Regions from separate parts of the Bacillus sp. NPDC094064 genome, predicted to be linked through region 1. Evidence: riboswitches for the same ligand, from Rfam matches in the RefSeq annotation. Region 1 holds a riboswitch; each other region holds the start of a gene.
The links. Region 1 has a riboswitch for S-adenosylmethionine ahead of ACQKNI_RS13090 (methionine ABC transporter ATP-binding protein). Riboswitches for the same ligand answer to the same signal wherever they lie in the genome.

Region 1 (3,162 bases):
AAGTGCTGTAAGTAATAATTTTTTCATTTGAAACATCCTCCCGTTTTCATTATCTTTTATCTATACGAGTCGTTACACGATCACCAATCCATTGAATGAAAAATACAACGAGTAATACACAAATTGTCGCAACGATTGTTACATCGTTATTTCCTCGCTGGAATCCTTCTAAGTAAGCAAGTGTCCCGAGGCCACCTGCACCAACAACTCCTGCCATTGCCGTATAGCCTACTAAAGCAATTGTCGTTACCGTAATACCAGATACTAGTGCTGGTAATGATTCTGGAATCAATACTTTTAAAATAATCGTGCTCGTTTTTGCCCCCATTGCTTTTGAAGCTTCAATTACACCTTTATCAATTTCACGAAGTGCGATTTCAACCATTCTTGCATAAAATGGTGCCGCTCCGATGATTAAAGCTGGCAGTGCTGCACTCGCTCCAAGAATTGTTCCAAGGAGGATTTTTGTGAATGGGATTAATAAAATGATTAAAATGATGAACGGTATCGAGCGGAAAATGTTTACGAACGCTCCAATTGCCGTATTAACCGCTTTGTTTTCCCATAAATTATCTTTCGCTGTCATGAAGAGTAACAATCCTAAAATAAGTCCTAAAATAAATGTGGCAAGAGCTGCGATTGCCGTCATATATAACGTTTCACCAGTTGCTTCTAACATTTGATTCCAATCAACATTTGTGAGTAACTTATCCATGTGCAATCACCTCCAGCTCTACTTGATCTTGATGAATTCCTTCTATCGCTTGCTGGATCGCTATTTCCTCACCATTTAAATGAACGACTAAACTACCGTAAGAGCCGTTATTCGTTTGTGCGATATTTCCTTGCAAAATGCTTACTTCTATATCACTGCGCTGCATTAACCTTTGAAGTACCGGCCTTTCTACAGCCTCACCGATAAACTGCAAACGAATTACTTTTCCATCTGGATATTTTTCAATTAAACTTTCAATCGTTTCATTTGTATCTTCAGAATCCGTTAACTGTTGTACAAAACGTTTCGTAATGTCCTGCTGCGGATTACGGAATACGTCAAGTACTGGACCCGTTTCTACAATCTTTCCTCTCTCCATTACCGCAACGCGATTACAAATCTTTCGAATTACATGCATCTCATGTGTAATCAGTACAATTGTTAAACCGAGACGCTTATTAATATCTAGGAGTAAATCTAAAATTTGATCTGTCGTTTCTGGGTCAAGAGCTGACGTTGCTTCATCACATAAAAGTACTTGTGGATTGTTAGCCAATGCTCTTGCAATCCCGACACGTTGCTTTTGTCCACCACTTAACTGAGATGGGTATGCGTCTCCTCTTCCCTCTAACCCAACAAGATGAATTAACTCATCAACACGTTTTCTTCTCTTCTCCTTATCAACGCCTGCAATCTCAAGTGGAAATGCAATATTTTCACGTACAGTTCGTGACCAAAGTAAGTTGAAGTGCTGAAAAATCATTCCAATTTCTTGCCTTGCCTTCCGAAGCTCACTTCCTGTAATTGCTGAAATCACGCGATTTGCAATTGTAATTTGGCCAGAAGTTGGTTTCTCTAACTGATTAAACAATCTGATTAAAGAACTTTTTCCGGCGCCACTATATCCAATAACACCAAAGATTTCACCTTTCTCTATTTTTAAATTGGCGTTATCTACAGCAGTGACATCACCGCTTTTTGCCTTATATATTTTCTTTACATTTTCTAATAAGATCATGATGTTCACCCCTTTTTTTAATAAAAAGCGTAAGCGGCTCGTTTAGAATGTGAAGTGGATGGAGCTTCTGACGTAGAGGCGTTTTTTGCCTCATAGGAAGAAGCGAAGCCATAGAACATTCTAGCCGCTGAAGCTGGATTTTTGATCGACTCCGCAATTTTTTATTTGTAATGCGTGTAGTCCACCGTTATCATTACTTTTATTATTTGAATGTCCTCCACATTCAAACAACAAAAAAACCTTTCCGCTTTAGAGAAGCAGAAAGGTTTATATGCGTATATAACAACATTATCCCTCTCTCTCATCTCTCAAAGCATTTGCTTTGCAGGAATTGGCACCATTTCAACATAAGTTGACGGTTGCCGGGCTTCACAGGGCACAGTCCCTCCACCTCTCTTGATAAGAGAAATCAGATTACATTTTCGTCTGATTTGTAATTTATGAAATTGTCTATATTTTATGAATTGAATTGTATCAACATCCACACACCGTGTCAACAGAAATTTTCGTAAAAAATGAACCTTCAGAATTTTAAGCACCTACTGACATCGGTTTACATATATGAAACATCGACTCGACTACTAGCATCGTTCGATACGTCCCCGAATAATGTACACGTCCATCGTTCATTAACATTTGTAATCGTATATTTCCGTTCACCAATTGTTCTACATCTTCTTCGTCTACACAAACGATTTGTTCTGTTCCTCTTTCCTCTTTCAACAACTCTATATAATCTCTTGAAATTTGTAACGAACAACATTCATCCCCAAAACGGAAGTTGACAATTCTTTCTCCTTGTCTTAGAAGTGGTTCTAAATGGTATTGACCATTAGCGTAATTTACAAATGATTGCAGCAAAGAATATAATTTCACCCTAAATCACATCCTTCATATCACTTTCTATTACATACCATTCCCTCTCACTAAAGAGCAATCCTGTTACTTTCGCTCGACAAATACTGTACCCACCCTGCATCTCGACATATTTCCCAAGAAATATGTCGAGGCGGCAAAAACTTTGCCGCCTACTTTAACTCCGTATATAAATATTCAACCGAATGAAATGCATATATCTTCTTCATTAGTGTCCCATTTTCAAAAACAAGTAAACACGGTACACTTTCGATTCCATACTCTTTCGCTAAATGCGGGGCATAATTTAAATCTAACATTCCAATTTTCAAATCCTCAATTGTCATCTCAACAACCGTTAACATCTTTTTTGCTAATTGGCATGTTCCACACATCGGAGTATATACATATAACACTGTTTTTTCTTCGTTCTCTATTAGGGCTGTAGCTTCGGCTCCTGTCCAGTCAATCACTTCTATCATTCCTTACCGTAAATATTCTGTATAGACGTCAATGTCAGCTCCCCATAATACATTTGCTAAGTGTGAAGACGGCGCAGTTGCCACTTCTCGGT
Region 2 (3,162 bases), on a different contig from region 1:
AAAATAACTCATCAAAGCCTTGTAACAGTTTCACATGTTGCTCACAGACTTCATGTTCAAATACCCCGAACATTTTTTCCTTAAGAGGATACTTCGGGACACCATAATGATGATACAAACCAGCTTGTGCTCCCCAGCAAATATGAAGCGTGGATGTTACATTCACTTTTGAATACTCCATAATACGTTTAAGCTCTTCCCAATAATCTACTTCCTCAAAGGAAAGGGTCTCAACTGGCGCTCCCGTAATAATGAGCCCATCAAACTTTTCATTTTCAATATCACGAAATGTTTTATAAAAGCTTGTTAAATGCTCTTGCGCAACATTACGAGATAGGTGCGATTCCATATGGAGTAAATGAACATCTAATTGCAACGGTGTATTTCCAATTAAACGAAGTAATTGCGCCTCTGTTTCTTGCTTTGTAGGCATTAAATTTAATATAGCAATTTTCAAGGCACGTATATCTTGTGTTTCTGCCCGCTCCTTCGTCATCACAAATATATTTTCTTTTTGCAACACTTTGCGAGCTGGTAAATCTTTATCAATTATGATTGGCATGTTGTTTGCCTCCGATTAATGCTGTTTCTAAATCGGCAATAATATCAGAAGCATCTTCTATGCCAACCGATAAACGAATTAAATCCGATGTAACACCGGCCAAACGTTGATCTTCCGCACTTAATTGTCTATGCGTCGTACTAGCAGGATGTATAACGCAAGTTCGTGCATCAGCTACATGCGTTACGAGGGTTGCTAGTTTCACATTTGCGATAAATTCTTTTGCCGCTTCTACCCCACCTTTAATACCGAAAGTTAAAACACCACTAGCACCTTTTTTCAAATATTTTTGTGCTAATGAATAGTTTTCATTACTATCTAGTCCCGGATAATTTACCCATTCAATACGCTCATGGTTAGCAAGCCACTTAGCAACTGCTAGAGCATTCTCACTATGACGCTCCATGCGTAAATGCAATGTTTCTAAGCCAATATTGCTAATATACGCATTGAATGGGCTCATACAGTTTCCGTAGTCTCTTAGTAATTGAACACGTGCTTTTACAATATAAGCTGCTGCTCCAAAATTTTGAACGTAACTTACGCCGTGATAACTTGGATCTGGTTCAACAAGCTCAGGATATTTTCCATTTGTCCAATCAAAGTTTCCTCCATCAATAACAATGCCACCTAAAGAGCTTGCATGCCCATCAATATATTTCGTCGTAGAATGAACGATAATATTTGCTCCATGTTCAAACGCTTGGCATAAATACGGAGTCGCTAATGTATTATCAACGATAAAAGGTACCTCCAACTCTTTAGCTGCATCTGAAAACTCTTTAAAATTCAAAACGTTCATTGCTGGATTTCCTAATGATTCTGCGTAGACGAGTTTCGTCTTATTGTTAGCAAGTGCTACAATTTCGTCAGCTGTTAAATTTGGATTAAAGAACGTAACATCAATGCCCAGCTTACGTAAACTTACTCCAAATAAATTAAACGTTCCCCCGTAAACTGTTGAAGAACAAAGAAGATGATCTCCACTACTACAAATATTTAAAACTGCGAGCATAATTGCCGCTTGCCCAGAGGCAGTTGCAACAGCTCCTACACCGCCTTCTAAATCTGATAACTTTTGTTCAAATGCAGCTAGTGTGGGATTCCCAATACGTGTATAAATATAGCCCTCTGCCTCTAAGTTAAATAATGCCGCTAAATCATCCGACGTATCGTATTTATACGTTGTACTTTGATAAAGCGGTAGAACGCGTGGCTCACCATTCTTTGGCGTATAGCCACCTTGCACACAAATTGTTCCCTTTCCCCATGATTCTCCCATCTCTCATTCTCCTTCCTTTTTATGCAAAATAAAAAACTGCTCCTTTCCTAAATAAGAAAGAAGCAGTTTGAAAACACGCTCTAAAATCTCTTTCTTATCTCTCAGGGCTATTACCTGCAGGATTTGGCACAATTCCGTTATTCGGCTGTTGCCAAGGTTTCATCGGGCCTGTCCCTCCACCTTTTCTTGATAAGACTATGCAATTACCGTTGATTTTATAGCAATAATTTCCTAATGTCAATCTGTTTTTCTGAATGTTCTAAAATAAACGTCAACATTTCCATATAAAACAACAAAAGAAGTATATTCCATATTTATTCAAAAAAGACCTTTAAAAAATCCCAATCAATATATAGAATTAAATAAGTGGTTTAACTTATAGGACCCAAGCTCTAATGAAATCCCAATATATATGTTGAATAAGCCAACCTCTCACAAAGATACTATATATATTCCATTCATTTCACACTAGCATATATAATCCTTTCTCTATTACAACTTACATAACGGAGGTATAACATGACAAATAAAAAGGACATGCACTATATACTCGCTCTATATGGCATTCTTTTAGGCTCTATAGTAGGGGCTACAGTTTGGTTATTTTTAGTTACGCTAAATATCGGAATCCACTTTATTTGGGGATATTTACCTAACATTTTCTCTTCTCCCCCTTATTACACTCTTTGTGTAACAATCATCGGTGGTATCCTCGTTGGTTTAACACAAAAATACTTCGGTACATATCCACGTCTCATGCCAGAAGTAATGGGGGAATATAAAAAAACAGGTAGAATTGAATACCGTTTTGTACATAAAGCTACTTTAACTGCGCTTATTGTTTTAATATTTGGAGCTAGCCTCGGTCCAGAGGCAGCACTTGTCGGAATTATCGGCGGACTTTGTACATGGGTAGGGGATCGCTTTAACTTCGCTTTAAAGGGAATGAACGAACTAACAGAAGTTGGAATTGGTGCTACTTTAAGCGTCATTTTTAATGCACCATTATTCGGTTATTTAGCTCCGAATGAAAATGAGGGTGAACAAATTGCCGGGTTTTCTAAAAGAAAGAAAGCAATTGTATATTTAACTACTACTTTTGCTGGTTTTTCCGTTTATTTATTGCTTAGTAAACTCGATAATCGTGGATCCTTTATTGTTGATTTTGGGGAAGGATCCCTTTCAATCAATGAATGGATCGCCTTTCTCCCTCTTACTTGCATCGGTGCTCTCGTTGGTTTCTTGTATTTCAAAGTAGAATTTACACTAGAGAAAATCATCCATCCTTTCCGCGAATACAAACTAACACTTGGAATTA
Region 3 (3,162 bases), on a different contig from region 1:
TGTTGTTTAGCGAGTGCGACTAATTTTGACTTTGAAAATAGTACTTTATTTTGCATTGCTAAATGATCGATAAGTACATTTTCTAATACAGATAATCCGGGAATAAGTCCGTGATCTACTTCTTGTGTTACGAAAGAAATACCGTGCTGTTTTGCATCGCGTGGTGAAGTAAAGGAAACAGACTGATTATCAATTTTTATATTGCCAGCAACTGGTTGAAATTCACCAGTTGCTATTTTTAGTAAAGTGCTTTTTCCTGCACCGTTCATTCCTAGTAAAGCGTGCACTTTTCCTTTTCGAATATGAATAGAAACATCTTCTAGAACAGGTGTGGCAACATGATAAGAATGTGTAATGTTTTGAAGAGAGAATGTCATCACTTTTTCTCCTTCTCTAATTTTTTCATCCAAGGAGAATATGCATCTTTTGAGTCTCCCCAACCGTTTATATATTTTGATAACTGATCCATCGTTATATTTTCTTTTGGTAAACTATTTTTCTTTACTAAATAAGGTTCTAGTGAATAAATATCTGGCGTTTGTTCACCAGCAATTTTTTTGTATAAAAATCGCACTTGAACTTTACCTACTTCAGCTGGATCAGTTGCAGCAGTAGCTGTCCAAGGAGAGTTTTCTTTTTGTATGAGTTGTAAATCTTCATTACTTAAGTCAATGCTGTATACTTTTATATCTGTACGACCGGCTTGTTCAAGTGCTTTAACAGCCCCTTTAGCAAACTCATCCCACGAAGCAAAAATTGCTTGTAAATCTCCTTTTTTCGGATATTTTTTTAGTAAGGCTTCTACTTGTGTTTGTGTATCAAGCGGTGTGTTATTACTAGCAGTACCGAATCGTGCAACTTCTTTTATATTTGGATAACGTTTATAAAAAGCATCAATGATAACATTGCGACGTTCCATTGGAGCAAATCCGCCAACCCATACGACTGCGATATTTCCTTGTCCATTCAAATCTTCTGCTAATGTTTTTAAGGATTTCCATGCAAGGCTATAGTCATCTTGATCAATAATCGTTACACCAGGCAGGCGTAGGTCGTTATCAAATGCCACTACGGGAATGTTCGCCTGCAAAGCTTTTTCTACTCCCGGTTTTAGTGCTTCAGAGCGGCCGTGATCAATTAAAATTCCATCCACTTTTGAATTAATAGCAGTATCTAAATTTGCAGCCATTTTTGCTAAATCGTTATCAGAATTGTAGACTTGTACACTGCCGCCAAATAGCTCGACTTGTTTTTTGACACCCTCAATATATTGAGAGGAAAAAGTTCCGATGGACATTTGCATGATTAATGCGATTTTTAATGGCTTCTTCACTTGGCTTGGAACTTCTGTTGGTAAGTTGTTTTCTACTGTTGTAGTCGCTTTTTTCACAGTTTGTTGCTTTTGTGAGGAGATAGCATCTTGTTCATTTGTACAAGCTGTCAATGTAAATAAGAGAAAAATAAGTACGATGGAACATAATTTTTTCATAAAAAAATCCCTCCTAAATTAAGAAGAGAGAGGAGGGAGTGAAAATAAAAAACGCCTTTTCATATAGAAAAGACGTCTTATCATATTACTCTTATCTTTCAACACAACGTGTTGTAAGAATTAGCACCGTGCCCATAAATGGGTCGGTTGCCGGGCTTCGTAGGGCTCATCCCTCCACCTGCTCTTGATAAGACATCGAATATTTAACTATTTCGAATTATTCCACAATTTTGTCGTGTTGTCAAATAATTTTTCATAAAAAAATCCCTCACAAAGAGGGATTTTAATGTGGTAAGAATACCAATTGATAAGCAAACAAAATTCCAAATAAATATATAAGTGGATGAACAGCACGGAATTGTCCTTTTGCCACTTTCATAAGTGGGTATGAAATAAATCCAAGTGCAATCCCTGTTGAGATACTTGATGTAAGTGGCATGCTTAAAATTACTAAGAATGCTGGGAATGCTTCATCGAACGTATCCCAATCGATATATCGAACTGAACCCATCATAAGACTACCAACGATAATTAATGATGGTGCTGTAATAGCTGATACACCAGAAACAGCGCTCACTAAAGGTCCGAAGAATGCTGCTACTGCAAATAGTACAGCTACTGTAACGGTTGTTAAACCAGTACGCCCACCAGCTGCAACACCAGCAGATGATTCAATGTAAGCTGTTGATGGTGTTGTTCCGAACATAGATCCAATTGTTGCTGAGAACGAATCAGCTAGAAGTGCTCGTCCTGATTTAGGAAGTTTTCCATCTTTCATAAATCCGCCTTGTTGTGCAACGCCAAGCAATGTACCTGTTGTATCGAATAATGTAACAAGGAAGAAGGAGAACACAACACCGTATAATCCGTAATTAATTACATCAGATACAGCAGTAATTGGATTTGCAACGATAATTCCTTCTGGTAATCCAGGCATTGATGTAACGCCATTTGAAAATGTTAATTGACCTGTGAAGTAAGCAATCATACCAGTTAATAACATTCCGATAAATAGTGCCCCGTTTATATTTAAAGACATAAGGATAATTGTAATTCCAAGTCCAGCTAATGCTAGTAAAACAGGAGGGGAATGAAGATCACCAAGTCCAACTAAGTTAGATTCATGTTTTGTTACAATTCCTGTTAAGCGTAAACCGATAAAAGCGATAAAAAGACCGATACCAGCAGTAAGTGCATGTTTTAAGTTTTCAGGAATTACTTCCATTAATTTTGTACGGAATGATGTGAATGATAACAAAATTAAAATCATACCAGCTACGAATACAGCAGAGAATGCAATTGCGAAAGTCATGCCTTCATGAGCTTTTACAACAGAGTAAGAGAAGTAAGCATTTAATCCCATACCTGGTGCAATTGCGATTGGTAAGTTTGTAAAGATCGCCATAAATAATGTTCCGACAACAGCAGCGATAATTGTTGCTGTAAATGCTTGTTCAAATGGGACACCTGCATCACCAAGGATGACAGGGTTTACGACAATAATATATGCCATTGTTAAGAAGGTAATAATACCCGCCATAATTTCAGTTTTAATAGAAGTTTTATGTTTTGAAAGGTTAAACATATAAACATCCTTTCTGTTTACGAATAATTTTCACAACAGTTATATATAATATTCGTTTTTTGTGCGTTTTGCAATAGTTTTGCATAAA
Region 4 (3,162 bases), on a different contig from region 1:
ATGGAATCGGACGAATTGTATTAATAATGACATTAAGAATGGAAAAGACCCATTTATTCTCTAAAAAGTTTCCTTTACGTGTTACATATAAAAGTAAACCAAGCGGTATACCAAGAATTGTGGCAAATATTAGGGTTACAATTACCATTAAGAGGGTATCCCCCGTCGCATCTAATATACGAGGCCAAAATATACTCCAATCAACTCGCATGAGCTTCTACCTCCTTCAGCTGCACTTGCAGTCTTAGATGTTGTAATGCTTTTTGGATTTCCTTTTGCTCACCTTGCAATTCTACAAGAAGATTTCCAAATAACACATTTTGAAGTTCAATAATATTTCCGTACAGTACGTTTACATCGACGTTATAGTTTTTCGCGATATATGATAGTACCGGCTGTCCTGTCTCCTCACCAGTAAACGTTAAGCGATAAATCTGTCCACCATTTTGAATTTTCGCTAGAACACTGTCTGGTAAGTGATCATTAATAATTGAACGTACGAAATTTTGAGTCGTTTTTGTTTTTGGTTGTGTGAAAACGTCAAACAGTTTTCCTTCTTCAATAACTTTCCCCTTCTCCATTACAGCTACACGGTGACAAATTTCTTTCACAACGTGCATTTCATGTGTAATAAGAAGAATTGTTACATTGTATTCCCGATTTACTTTCTTTAATAAGTTTAAGATTTCTGTCGTTGTTTCTGGATCTAAAGCTGATGTCGCCTCATCACATATAAGGATATCTGGTGATGTCGCCAGCGCTCTTGCAATCCCAACACGTTGCTTTTGTCCGCCTGATAGCTGCTCTGGATAATAGTTTGCTTTATCTTCTAACCCTACAAACTTCAGCAGATCATTTACTTTTTCCTTTATCTCATTCTTTGGTACTTTCGCTAACTTTAATGGGTAAGCAATATTTCCAAACACTGTTCTTGAATTAAATAAATTAAAGCTTTGAAAAATCATCCCGATTCTTTGTCTTAATTTACGTAATTCCTTCGTAGATAATAATGTAATATCTTTATCATCTATTGAGATCGTTCCCGCAGTTGGTCTTTCTAACATGTTTACTAGACGTAATAACGTACTCTTTCCAGCTCCACTAAAACCAATAATGCCAAAAATTTCGCCTTTCTCAACTAATAATGTTACATCTTCCACCGCATGAACAGATTGCCCACCTGATTCATACACTTTACTTACATTGTTAAAAGAAATCATTTTCTTCCCTCCTATATGCTGTAAAAACTTGAAGTAGAGCTTTCGAGGTAAAATAAAAAGTGCTCTCCTTCTTATCAACCATAAAGATAAGAAGGAGAGCACTTATATGTACTCGGTCGCATCTTCTCATCTTCCAAACCTATAAAGGTTTGCTGGATTTAGCACGGTATTAAAAAACCCGTTGCTGAGGTATCGTAGGGCCAGTCCCTCCACCTCTCTGGATAAGAATGTATCGATTTAATTGTCGTTTAATTAATTCTTATTATAGAACTCAGAATAGTAAGAGTCAATATATTTTTTAGAAAAATATTAATTATCCCTTTATTATAATTTTTGAATGAAAAATCTTAATAACATAGTACTTTTTAAAGTTATGTAAAATTTTTCTCCCTCATATTTTAAAAAAGGAGAATCTTCTCTATAAATTGAATAACATTATTTGAATATGAAACTTGGAGGAAGATAAATATATGAAAACAGCTCTTTTACTCGTTGACATTCAAAATGATTATTTTCCAAATGGAAAGATGGAATTGCGTAATCCAGTAGAAGCAAGTGAATATGCTAGCCAACTGCTCCAGCACTTTAGAATGAAAAACAAACCTATTTTTCATATCCAACATGTAGCTATAAAAGATGACGCTACTTTTTTCCTGCCAAATACAGAAGGTGTATATATTCACGAAAATGTTCGTCCGCTTAGAGAGGAAGTGGTTATACTCAAGCATTACCCAAATAGCTTTCGAGAAACTGATCTTCTAGAGCAATTACGACGTTTAGACATTGAGCACGTCGTAATATGTGGGATGATGACCCATATGTGTATCGATGCCACCGTAAGGGCTGCTTTTGATTTTGGCTTTCATTGCACCGTAATACATGATGCTTGTGCTACAAAAGACCTTTCTTTTAAAAATGCTACTATACCAGCCGTTTATATTCACAATACAATTTTGGCTAGTTTAAATAGAGTATATGCAAATGTAATGAGTACAGAAGAATTTTTAGCTATAAAAAAACACTCCATTCAGTGAGCAAAACCGAAAAGAGTGTTTCTTGTCGAACCATAGATTTTCTTTCAAATTGTATTATACAGGAAATTTCTAAAATGAATACTAAAAAATGTGACTAATGACTCAATTTTTCTCCTCACTTTATTTCTATTTACATGTTTATCCCGCTATTAATAGGGTTTAGCTCGCATTACTCAAAAAATAGTAATATATGGAATTATAATTCAAAAAGGAGATCTTCACATTTTGTGAAGATCTCCTCTACTATTTCTTATAAAGTTTCAGAAGTAGTTTTTGCTTGCATGTGAAGTGCTAAGTAGTCAGGGCCACCAGCTTTAGAGTCTGTACCAGACATATTAAAGCCACCGAATGGTTGGTAACCTACGATTGCACCAGTACATCCACGGTTGAAGTATAAGTTACCAACATGGAAGTCTTCACGTGCTTTTTCAATATGGTCACGGTTGTTAGTAACAACAGCACCTGTTAAACCGTATTCTGTATTGTTTGCAATTGCAAGTGCATGATCAAAGTCTTTTGCTTTACAGAATGCTACTACTGGTCCGAAGATTTCTTCTTTCATTAAACGAGCATCTTCTGCAACGTCAGCAACGATTGTCGGTTGAATGAACCAACCTTTAGAATCGTCTCCTTCGCCACCTGCTAAGATTCTACCTTCTTCTTTACCAATTGCAACATAGCTCATTACTTTATCGAATGCAGCTTGGTCATTAACAGGACCCATGTTTGTACCTAATACAGCTGGGTTATCAACTGTTAATTCTTTTGTTAATTCAACTGCACGATTTAATACGTGATCGTATACATCTTCGTGGATTACTGCACGAGAACATGCAGAACATTTTTGTCCTGAGAATCCGAATGCTGATGCAACGATAGATTTAGCAGCTAATTCAAGATCAGCTTCT

Region 2: linked by a shared signal. The riboswitch ahead of ACQKNI_RS22990 (bifunctional O-acetylhomoserine aminocarboxypropyltransferase/cysteine synthase) and the one ahead of ACQKNI_RS13090 (methionine ABC transporter ATP-binding protein) in region 1 are both predicted to bind S-adenosylmethionine.
Region 3: linked by a shared signal. The riboswitch ahead of ACQKNI_RS16680 (sugar ABC transporter substrate-binding protein) and the one ahead of ACQKNI_RS13090 (methionine ABC transporter ATP-binding protein) in region 1 are both predicted to bind S-adenosylmethionine.
Region 4: linked by a shared signal. The riboswitch ahead of ACQKNI_RS21550 (methionine ABC transporter ATP-binding protein) and the one ahead of ACQKNI_RS13090 (methionine ABC transporter ATP-binding protein) in region 1 are both predicted to bind S-adenosylmethionine.

The regions. Positions count from the first base shown of each region.
Region 1 is NZ_JBNNUI010000005.1:70,943-74,104, forward strand. It holds gene metQ (methionine ABC transporter substrate-binding lipoprotein MetQ) at 1-27, opposite strand, end outside; gene ACQKNI_RS13085 (methionine ABC transporter permease) at 50-715, opposite strand; gene ACQKNI_RS13090 (methionine ABC transporter ATP-binding protein) at 708-1,733, opposite strand; SAM riboswitch class I at 2,032-2,139, opposite strand; gene ACQKNI_RS13095 (hypothetical protein) at 2,265-2,609, opposite strand; gene ACQKNI_RS13100 (thioredoxin family protein) at 2,762-3,070, opposite strand; gene ACQKNI_RS13105 (toprim domain-containing protein) at 3,074-3,162, opposite strand, start outside.
Region 2 is NZ_JBNNUI010000012.1:101,400-104,561, reverse strand. It holds gene metA (homoserine O-acetyltransferase MetA) at 1-562, opposite strand, end outside; gene ACQKNI_RS22990 (bifunctional O-acetylhomoserine aminocarboxypropyltransferase/cysteine synthase) at 546-1,844, opposite strand; SAM riboswitch class I at 1,936-2,040, opposite strand; gene ACQKNI_RS22985 (chloride channel protein) at 2,364-3,162, shown strand, end outside.
Region 3 is NZ_JBNNUI010000007.1:24,048-27,209, forward strand. It holds gene ACQKNI_RS16675 (sugar ABC transporter ATP-binding protein) at 1-380, opposite strand, end outside; gene ACQKNI_RS16680 (sugar ABC transporter substrate-binding protein) at 377-1,489, opposite strand; SAM riboswitch class I at 1,578-1,683, opposite strand; gene ACQKNI_RS16685 (NCS2 family permease) at 1,773-3,074, opposite strand.
Region 4 is NZ_JBNNUI010000010.1:179,508-182,669, forward strand. It holds gene ACQKNI_RS21545 (methionine ABC transporter permease) at 1-211, opposite strand, end outside; gene ACQKNI_RS21550 (methionine ABC transporter ATP-binding protein) at 201-1,220, opposite strand; SAM riboswitch class I at 1,344-1,448, opposite strand; gene ACQKNI_RS21555 (cysteine hydrolase family protein) at 1,691-2,254, shown strand; gene pruA (L-glutamate gamma-semialdehyde dehydrogenase) at 2,505-3,162, opposite strand, start outside.